2 regions of the Lysinibacillus irui genome follow, and region 2 is predicted to be linked to the other one. Evidence: a T-box and tRNA genes for the amino acid it is inferred to sense, from the RefSeq annotation. Region 2 holds a T-box; the other holds one or more tRNA genes.
The links. The T-box of region 2 lies ahead of argS (arginine--tRNA ligase). A T-box ahead of a tRNA ligase gene usually reads a tRNA of that ligase, here a tRNA-Arg.

Region 1: it encodes a tRNA-Arg, which carries the amino acid that the T-box ahead of argS (arginine--tRNA ligase) is inferred to sense. The anticodon was not compared.

Annotation. Positions count from the first base shown of each region.
Region 1 covers NZ_CP113527.1:3,972,396-3,975,804, forward strand. Annotated here, with positions in the region: rRNA gene OU989_RS19950 (16S ribosomal RNA) at 42-1,593, opposite strand; tRNA gene OU989_RS19955 (tRNA-Gly) at 1,791-1,864, opposite strand; tRNA gene OU989_RS19960 (tRNA-Arg) at 1,883-1,959, opposite strand; tRNA gene OU989_RS19965 (tRNA-Leu) at 1,978-2,063, opposite strand; tRNA gene OU989_RS19970 (tRNA-Lys) at 2,132-2,204, opposite strand; tRNA gene OU989_RS19975 (tRNA-Gln) at 2,220-2,294, opposite strand; tRNA gene OU989_RS19980 (tRNA-Asp) at 2,300-2,375, opposite strand; tRNA gene OU989_RS19985 (tRNA-Glu) at 2,406-2,477, opposite strand; tRNA gene OU989_RS19990 (tRNA-Asn) at 2,479-2,555, opposite strand; gene OU989_RS19995 (SprT family protein) at 2,644-3,105, opposite strand; gene OU989_RS20000 (Tex family protein) at 3,173-3,409, opposite strand, start outside.
Region 2 covers NZ_CP113527.1:2,162,815-2,166,223, forward strand. Annotated here, with positions in the region: gene OU989_RS10860 (FAD-dependent oxidoreductase) at 1-1,079, shown strand, start outside; T-box leader at 1,161-1,379, shown strand; gene argS (arginine--tRNA ligase) at 1,424-3,097, shown strand; gene OU989_RS10870 (MFS transporter) at 3,154-3,409, shown strand, end outside.

The DNA.
Region 1 (3,409 bases), 1.8 Mb from region 2:
ATCTTACAAACCCTAGGTTTGTATTCCGAAATAATCCTTAGAAAGGAGGTGATCCAGCCGCACCTTCCGATACGGCTACCTTGTTACGACTTCACCCCAATCATCTATCCCACCTTCGGCGGCTGGCTCCAAAAGGTTACCTCACCGACTTCGGGTGTTACAAACTCTCGTGGTGTGACGGGCGGTGTGTACAAGGCCCGGGAACGTATTCACCGCGGCATGCTGATCCGCGATTACTAGCGATTCCGGCTTCATGTAGGCGAGTTGCAGCCTACAATCCGAACTGAGAACGACTTTATCGGATTAGCTCCCTCTCGCGAGTTGGCAACCGTTTGTATCGTCCATTGTAGCACGTGTGTAGCCCAGGTCATAAGGGGCATGATGATTTGACGTCATCCCCACCTTCCTCCGGTTTGTCACCGGCAGTCACCTTAGAGTGCCCAACTAAATGATGGCAACTAAGATCAAGGGTTGCGCTCGTTGCGGGACTTAACCCAACATCTCACGACACGAGCTGACGACAACCATGCACCACCTGTCACCGTTGCCCCCGAAGGGGAAACTATATCTCTACAGTGGTCAACGGGATGTCAAGACCTGGTAAGGTTCTTCGCGTTGCTTCGAATTAAACCACATGCTCCACCGCTTGTGCGGGCCCCCGTCAATTCCTTTGAGTTTCAGTCTTGCGACCGTACTCCCCAGGCGGAGTGCTTAATGCGTTAGCTGCAGCACTAAGGGGCGGAAACCCCCTAACACTTAGCACTCATCGTTTACGGCGTGGACTACCAGGGTATCTAATCCTGTTTGCTCCCCACGCTTTCGCGCCTCAGCGTCAGTTACAGACCAGAAAGTCGCCTTCGCCACTGGTGTTCCTCCAAATCTCTACGCATTTCACCGCTACACTTGGAATTCCACTTTCCTCTTCTGCACTCAAGTCCCCCAGTTTCCAATGACCCTCCACGGTTGAGCCGTGGGCTTTCACATCAGACTTAAAGGACCGCCTGCGCGCGCTTTACGCCCAATAATTCCGGACAACGCTTGCCACCTACGTATTACCGCGGCTGCTGGCACGTAGTTAGCCGTGGCTTTCTAATAAGGTACCGTCAAGGTACAGCCAGTTACTACTGTACTTGTTCTTCCCTTACAACAGAGTTTTACGATCCGAAAACCTTCTTCACTCACGCGGCGTTGCTCCATCAGGCTTTCGCCCATTGTGGAAGATTCCCTACTGCTGCCTCCCGTAGGAGTCTGGGCCGTGTCTCAGTCCCAGTGTGGCCGATCACCCTCTCAGGTCGGCTACGCATCGTCGCCTTGGTGAGCCGTTACCTCACCAACTAGCTAATGCGCCGCGGGCCCATCTTATAGCGACAGCCGAAACCGTCTTTCAGTGTTCCACCATGAGGTGGAACAGATTATTCGGTATTAGCCCCGGTTTCCCGGAGTTATCCCAAACTATAAGGTAGGTTGCCCACGTGTTACTCACCCGTCCGCCGCTAACGTCAAAGGAGCAAGCTCCTTCTCTGTTCGCTCGACTTGCATGTATTAGGCACGCCGCCAGCGTTCGTCCTGAGCCAGGATCAAACTCTCCATAAAAGAAATTTGATTAGCTCAAATTGTTTTGCTGGCATCAATTTTGATGTCCAAAATTTTGTTTTGTTCACTAGCCGAAACTAGTTACTTAAAACTTTATTGATTACGTTTTGCTTGTTCAGTTTTCAAGGTTCATAACGTCGTCTTTCAGACAACTTCTTTATGTTATCACACAACCATTTGGTTGTCAACACTTTTTTTGGAGCGGGTGATGAGAATCGAACTCACGACATCAGCTTGGAAGGCTGAGGTTTTACCATTAAACTACACCCGCGTATTTATTGTTTAAAATTGGCGCGCCCGGCAGGAGTCGAACCCACAACCTTCTGATCCGTAGTCAGACGCTCTATCCAATTGAGCTACGGGCGCATATAAAATTAAATGACTTGGTGCGGCCGAGAGGACTTGAACCTCCACGGGGTTGCCCCCACTAGGCCCTCAACCTAGCGCGTCTGCCGTTCCGCCACGACCGCATTCGATTAGTAACTTTCTCATTATACTACGATAACCAAAAAAGTCAACCTTTTTTCTTAAAATAAGATGAGCCATGAAGGACTCGAACCTTCGACCCTCTGATTAAAAGTCAGATGCTCTACCAACTGAGCTAATGGCTCAAATTAAGAAATGAATGGCTGGGGTACTAGGATTCGAACCTAGGCATGACGGAATCAAAATCCGTTGCCTTACCGCTTGGCTATACCCCAATAAGTGGCGGTCCCGACCGGGATCGAACCGGCGATCTCCTGCGTGACAGGCAGGCATGTTAACCGCTACACCACGGGACCAAATTATTGTAATTTAAAATATAAAGAAAATGACCCCTACGGGATTCGAACCCGTGTTACCGCCGTGAAAGGGCGGTGTCTTAACCACTTGACCAAGGGGCCATGGCTCCGAAGGCAGGACTCGAACCTGCGACAACCTGATTAACAGTCAGGTGCTACTACCAACTGAGCTACTTCGGAATAATCATGTAATGTTGTCGTCGTTATCTTGTCGACTTTTACTATTATAGGGACAACTTAATAAAACGTCAACTGTTTTTTTATTTTTTTACTCTAATAGTTTTAATCTCCCCAAACACTTGCTACAACAATACTTTTCAACATTCATTTTTATTTTTCGAACATATAATTGTTGGCAATTGACACAAGTATAAGTATAACGACGACTATATTTGGTAGTTGATGCTTTAGGAGGTTGTAAAACTGAGCAAAATCGAGGTGCATTTACTTTTTTTAATAATGCCCGAAAGTCTTGATCTCGATGTTGATACCCTTTACCTTCTATATGTAAATGATAATGACATAGTTCATGCAGGACTATACCTTCAATTTCCTTAACGCCATATAGCTCAAAGGCTTTAGGATTAATTTCTATATTATGGGATTGTAAAAGATACCGCCCTCCTGTTGAACGTAATCTAGCGTTAAAGTAGGCTTGATGTTGAAATGGCTTTTGAAAACTTTCCAAGGATAAGCGACGAACAAGCTGTTGTAATTCCTCATTGTTCATAATGATCACCTCTAACAACAAGAATACCACACTGCGTAGTATAGACAGTGTGGTAAAAATTTATTACTTATTCTAATGTTTGATTTTTAGGCGGAAGCATTGTTAAAGAAATACGCCCTTTATTTACGTCTATTTGTTCAACCCAAACAGTGACAATATCACCTAAAGCTACAACTTCTAATGGATGTTTAATGCGCTTAGTTTGTAGTTTAGAAATATGCACAAGTCCGTCTTGTTTCACTCCAATATCAACAAATGCACCGAAATCTACTACATTTCGAACTGTCCCCTGGAGCTCCATCCC
Region 2 (3,409 bases):
GATTAAGAGGGTTAAATTTAGCGCGCGTCGATGATGAATATTTTATTAATGCCTTACAAATCTTTGGCATTGATGGCTTGAATGACAACTCCAAACAAGCGGCCATTGCGGCAGGTAAGAAAGAAACGTTACACATTCTCAAATATTTACAGGAAAATTTCCCTGGATTTGAAAAAGCGGAAATTGTCAGCTATCCAGAAGAGCTGTATGTGAGAGAAACAAGACATATTTGGGCCGAATATCAATTACCAATGGCAGATCTTTGGAAAAATAGTGATCAGTGGGATAGTATTGGAATTGCTTCATACCCAGTGGATGTGCAAGCACAGACACCTCATGACTATGGCTACGTCATTGCTGCACCAAAGCAGTATGCCATTCCTTTCCGTTCATTAGTACCGAAGGATATTGATGGCTTGCTAGTGGTTGGACGCTCAGCCGGTTATTCGTCACTGGCAGCTGGTAGTGCGCGTATTGTGCCTACCGGAATGGTAACAGGTGAAGCGGCTGGTACTGCGGCTGCACTAGCTTTGAAAGAGAATATCAGCTTTAGAGACATGAGCAAGGATAAAAAGCTTATTGCCTCTTTAAGAAAGCAGCTCGAAAAACAGGGAGCTTATGTTGATTCATTTTCTGTTGAGTATCCGTATCAAGGAAAATGGTATGATGAAGCCATTCAAACACTCATTAATTACGGTCTTGTAGTAGGTGGCTACGAAAATGATTTAAAAGTCGATAGTAAGGCAACAAAAATTAAGTTTGCTAAAATGCTAAAAGAGAGTATGCTCCGTGCTGGTGGAGAGAGTGCCACAGCTAAGAAGGATCAGCTCGAAATTGTCATTAATAAAGTTTATAATAATGGTGATGAAGCCATTATGAGAGATGAAATGGCACAATATTTGGCTGACGTTCTTTTAGGCAAATCCGATGCTACTAGCTGGGATACGTTGATTGAAAAAGGAATCGTCACGGAAAAAGTGGCGAAGAAAGTCAAAGAGAATAAGAATTTAAAATTAAAAGAGATGTACGCCATCATGGCCGATGTCATTCACTATGTAGAAAAAGAACGTTCCTCCTGATGAGGAGCGTTTTTTCAAAAGGAAAATGAAAATCATATTGACGCCAACTAGAAAGTCCTGTAATATATGTCAAAATCATAAAAAAATTCGATGAAAAAGAGAGTAGTTGATGGGACAGCTGGCAAGCGAGTTAGGGATGGTGTGAGCCTAATACAGAAACCATGAATGAAGCGCACTTTGGAGAAGATTCTCGAACTAGTAGTAGAGAATAGCGGGGCGTCACCTCGTTAACAACGGAAAGTGGTCATAACAATGGCAACTAGAGTGGTACCACGGGATTACTATGCTCTCGTCTCTAATTTATAGAGACGGGGGCTTTTTTATTTGAACAGGAGGATGGGAAAATGAATAAACAAATTGCTAATAGTATTGCAGAAGTTTTTAATCAACAGTTATCGGTGGATGAGATTGAACATTTATTAGAAAAACCAAGAACTTTAGAGCTTGGGGATGTGGCATTTCCGTGCTTTACGTTAGCTAAAACATGGAAGAGATCACCGCAAAGTATTGCCGCGGATATAGCGAATCAGTTAAAAAGTGATGACATCCAGCGTGTGGAGGCTGTGGGTGGCTATGTCAATATTTTTTTGAATCAACAGCAAGTGACGCAGCATGTGTTAAGCAATATCCTGCACGAGAAACACTTATATGGCACCAATCAAACTGCCATGGGACGCGTCGTGTTAGATTTTTCATCGCCCAATATTGCGAAGCCTTTCTCCATGGGACATTTACGTTCAACGGTCATCGGCAATGCATTAGCTAATATTGCTACGAAAAATGGCTATCAAGCGATTCGTATCAATCATCTAGGTGACTGGGGCACCCAATTTGGTAAACTCATCGTGGCGTATCATTATTGGGGTGACAAACAGGCCATTACAGCATCACCGATTGAGGAGTTATTAAAGATTTATGTGAAGTTTCATGAAAAAGCAGAGCAAGATCCAACACTAAACGAACAGGCACGTGCAGCCTTTAAAGCGTTAGAAGACGGCGATGAAGAGGCACTCGCATTATGGCAGTGGTTCAGAGATGTCTCCTTAGTAGAGTTTCAGACAATCTATCAGCTACTCGGCATTGATTTTGATGCCTTTACGGGAGAGGCCTTTTACAATGATAAAATGACAGCCGTTGTGACAGAGCTAAAAGATAAAGAACTCTTAGTAGAATCAGACGGGGCATATGTAGTTGAGTTAGACAATATGCCACCGTGCTTAATTACAAAAACGGATGGAGCTACGCTTTATGCAACGCGTGACTTAGCTGCAGCCTTCTATCGTCAACAGCACTACCAGCCAGAAAAGATTTTCTACGTGGTCGGTAATGAGCAATCACTACACTTTAAGCAACTATTTCGAGTCATCGACAAAATGGGCTATGCTTGGGCAAACCGTCTACACCACGTACCATTTGGGATGATGCTTAAGGATGGTAAAAAAATGTCTACACGTAAAGGCAAAGTGGTGTTGCTTGCTGATGTGCTCAAAGAGGCTATTGCAACGGCCAAGCACAATATTGAAGAAAAGAACCCTCATTTACCAAATAAAGAACAAGTAGCACAGCAAGTAGGGGTAGGTGCGGTCATTTTCAATGATTTAAAATATCATCGCCAAAATGATATTGAATTCTCAATCGAACAAATGATGAATTTTGAAGGAGAAACAGGGCCATATGTGCAATACACCTACGCACGTCTGTGTTCCATTTTAGAAAAAGTCGAGGTACCATCACATGACGTGACTCTCGAAGCATTAGGTGAGCAGGCTTGGCCGATTATTTTATTATTAGAACAATTTCCTAACGTGGTGGTCACAGCTTTTGAACAGGCAGATCCGTCGCTAATAGCAAAGTTCGCGTTACAGCTTGCACGTTTATTGAATAAATATTATGCACAACATAAAATATTAGCCGATGATGCACAACAAACATCACGTATAGCACTATGTTATTGTGTCGCAATCATCTTAAAAGAATCACTCACTTTATTGGGCATCGAGTCACCTGCAAATATGTGAGGTAGCACGATCATAGATTGTCTTGTCAAAGTCGCAGTAGAGAGGATATTGAACAAATGGTGAAAAAACAATGGACCGTTTCGCTCATACTGGTGGTAGTAAGTATATTTTTAATTGCGCTCAATATGAGACCAGCAGTAACAGCAATCGGACCACTATTTAACGTATTAGCATCAGCCTTGCATGTCTCCAATACGAGCATCAGTTTACTAACTTCAATTCCCGTTTTTTGTATGGGATTATTTGCTCCACTTGCTGTACCTCTTCAACGAAAGCTTGGGACGAAATCGTCTATCACACTGTTAGGCGTTA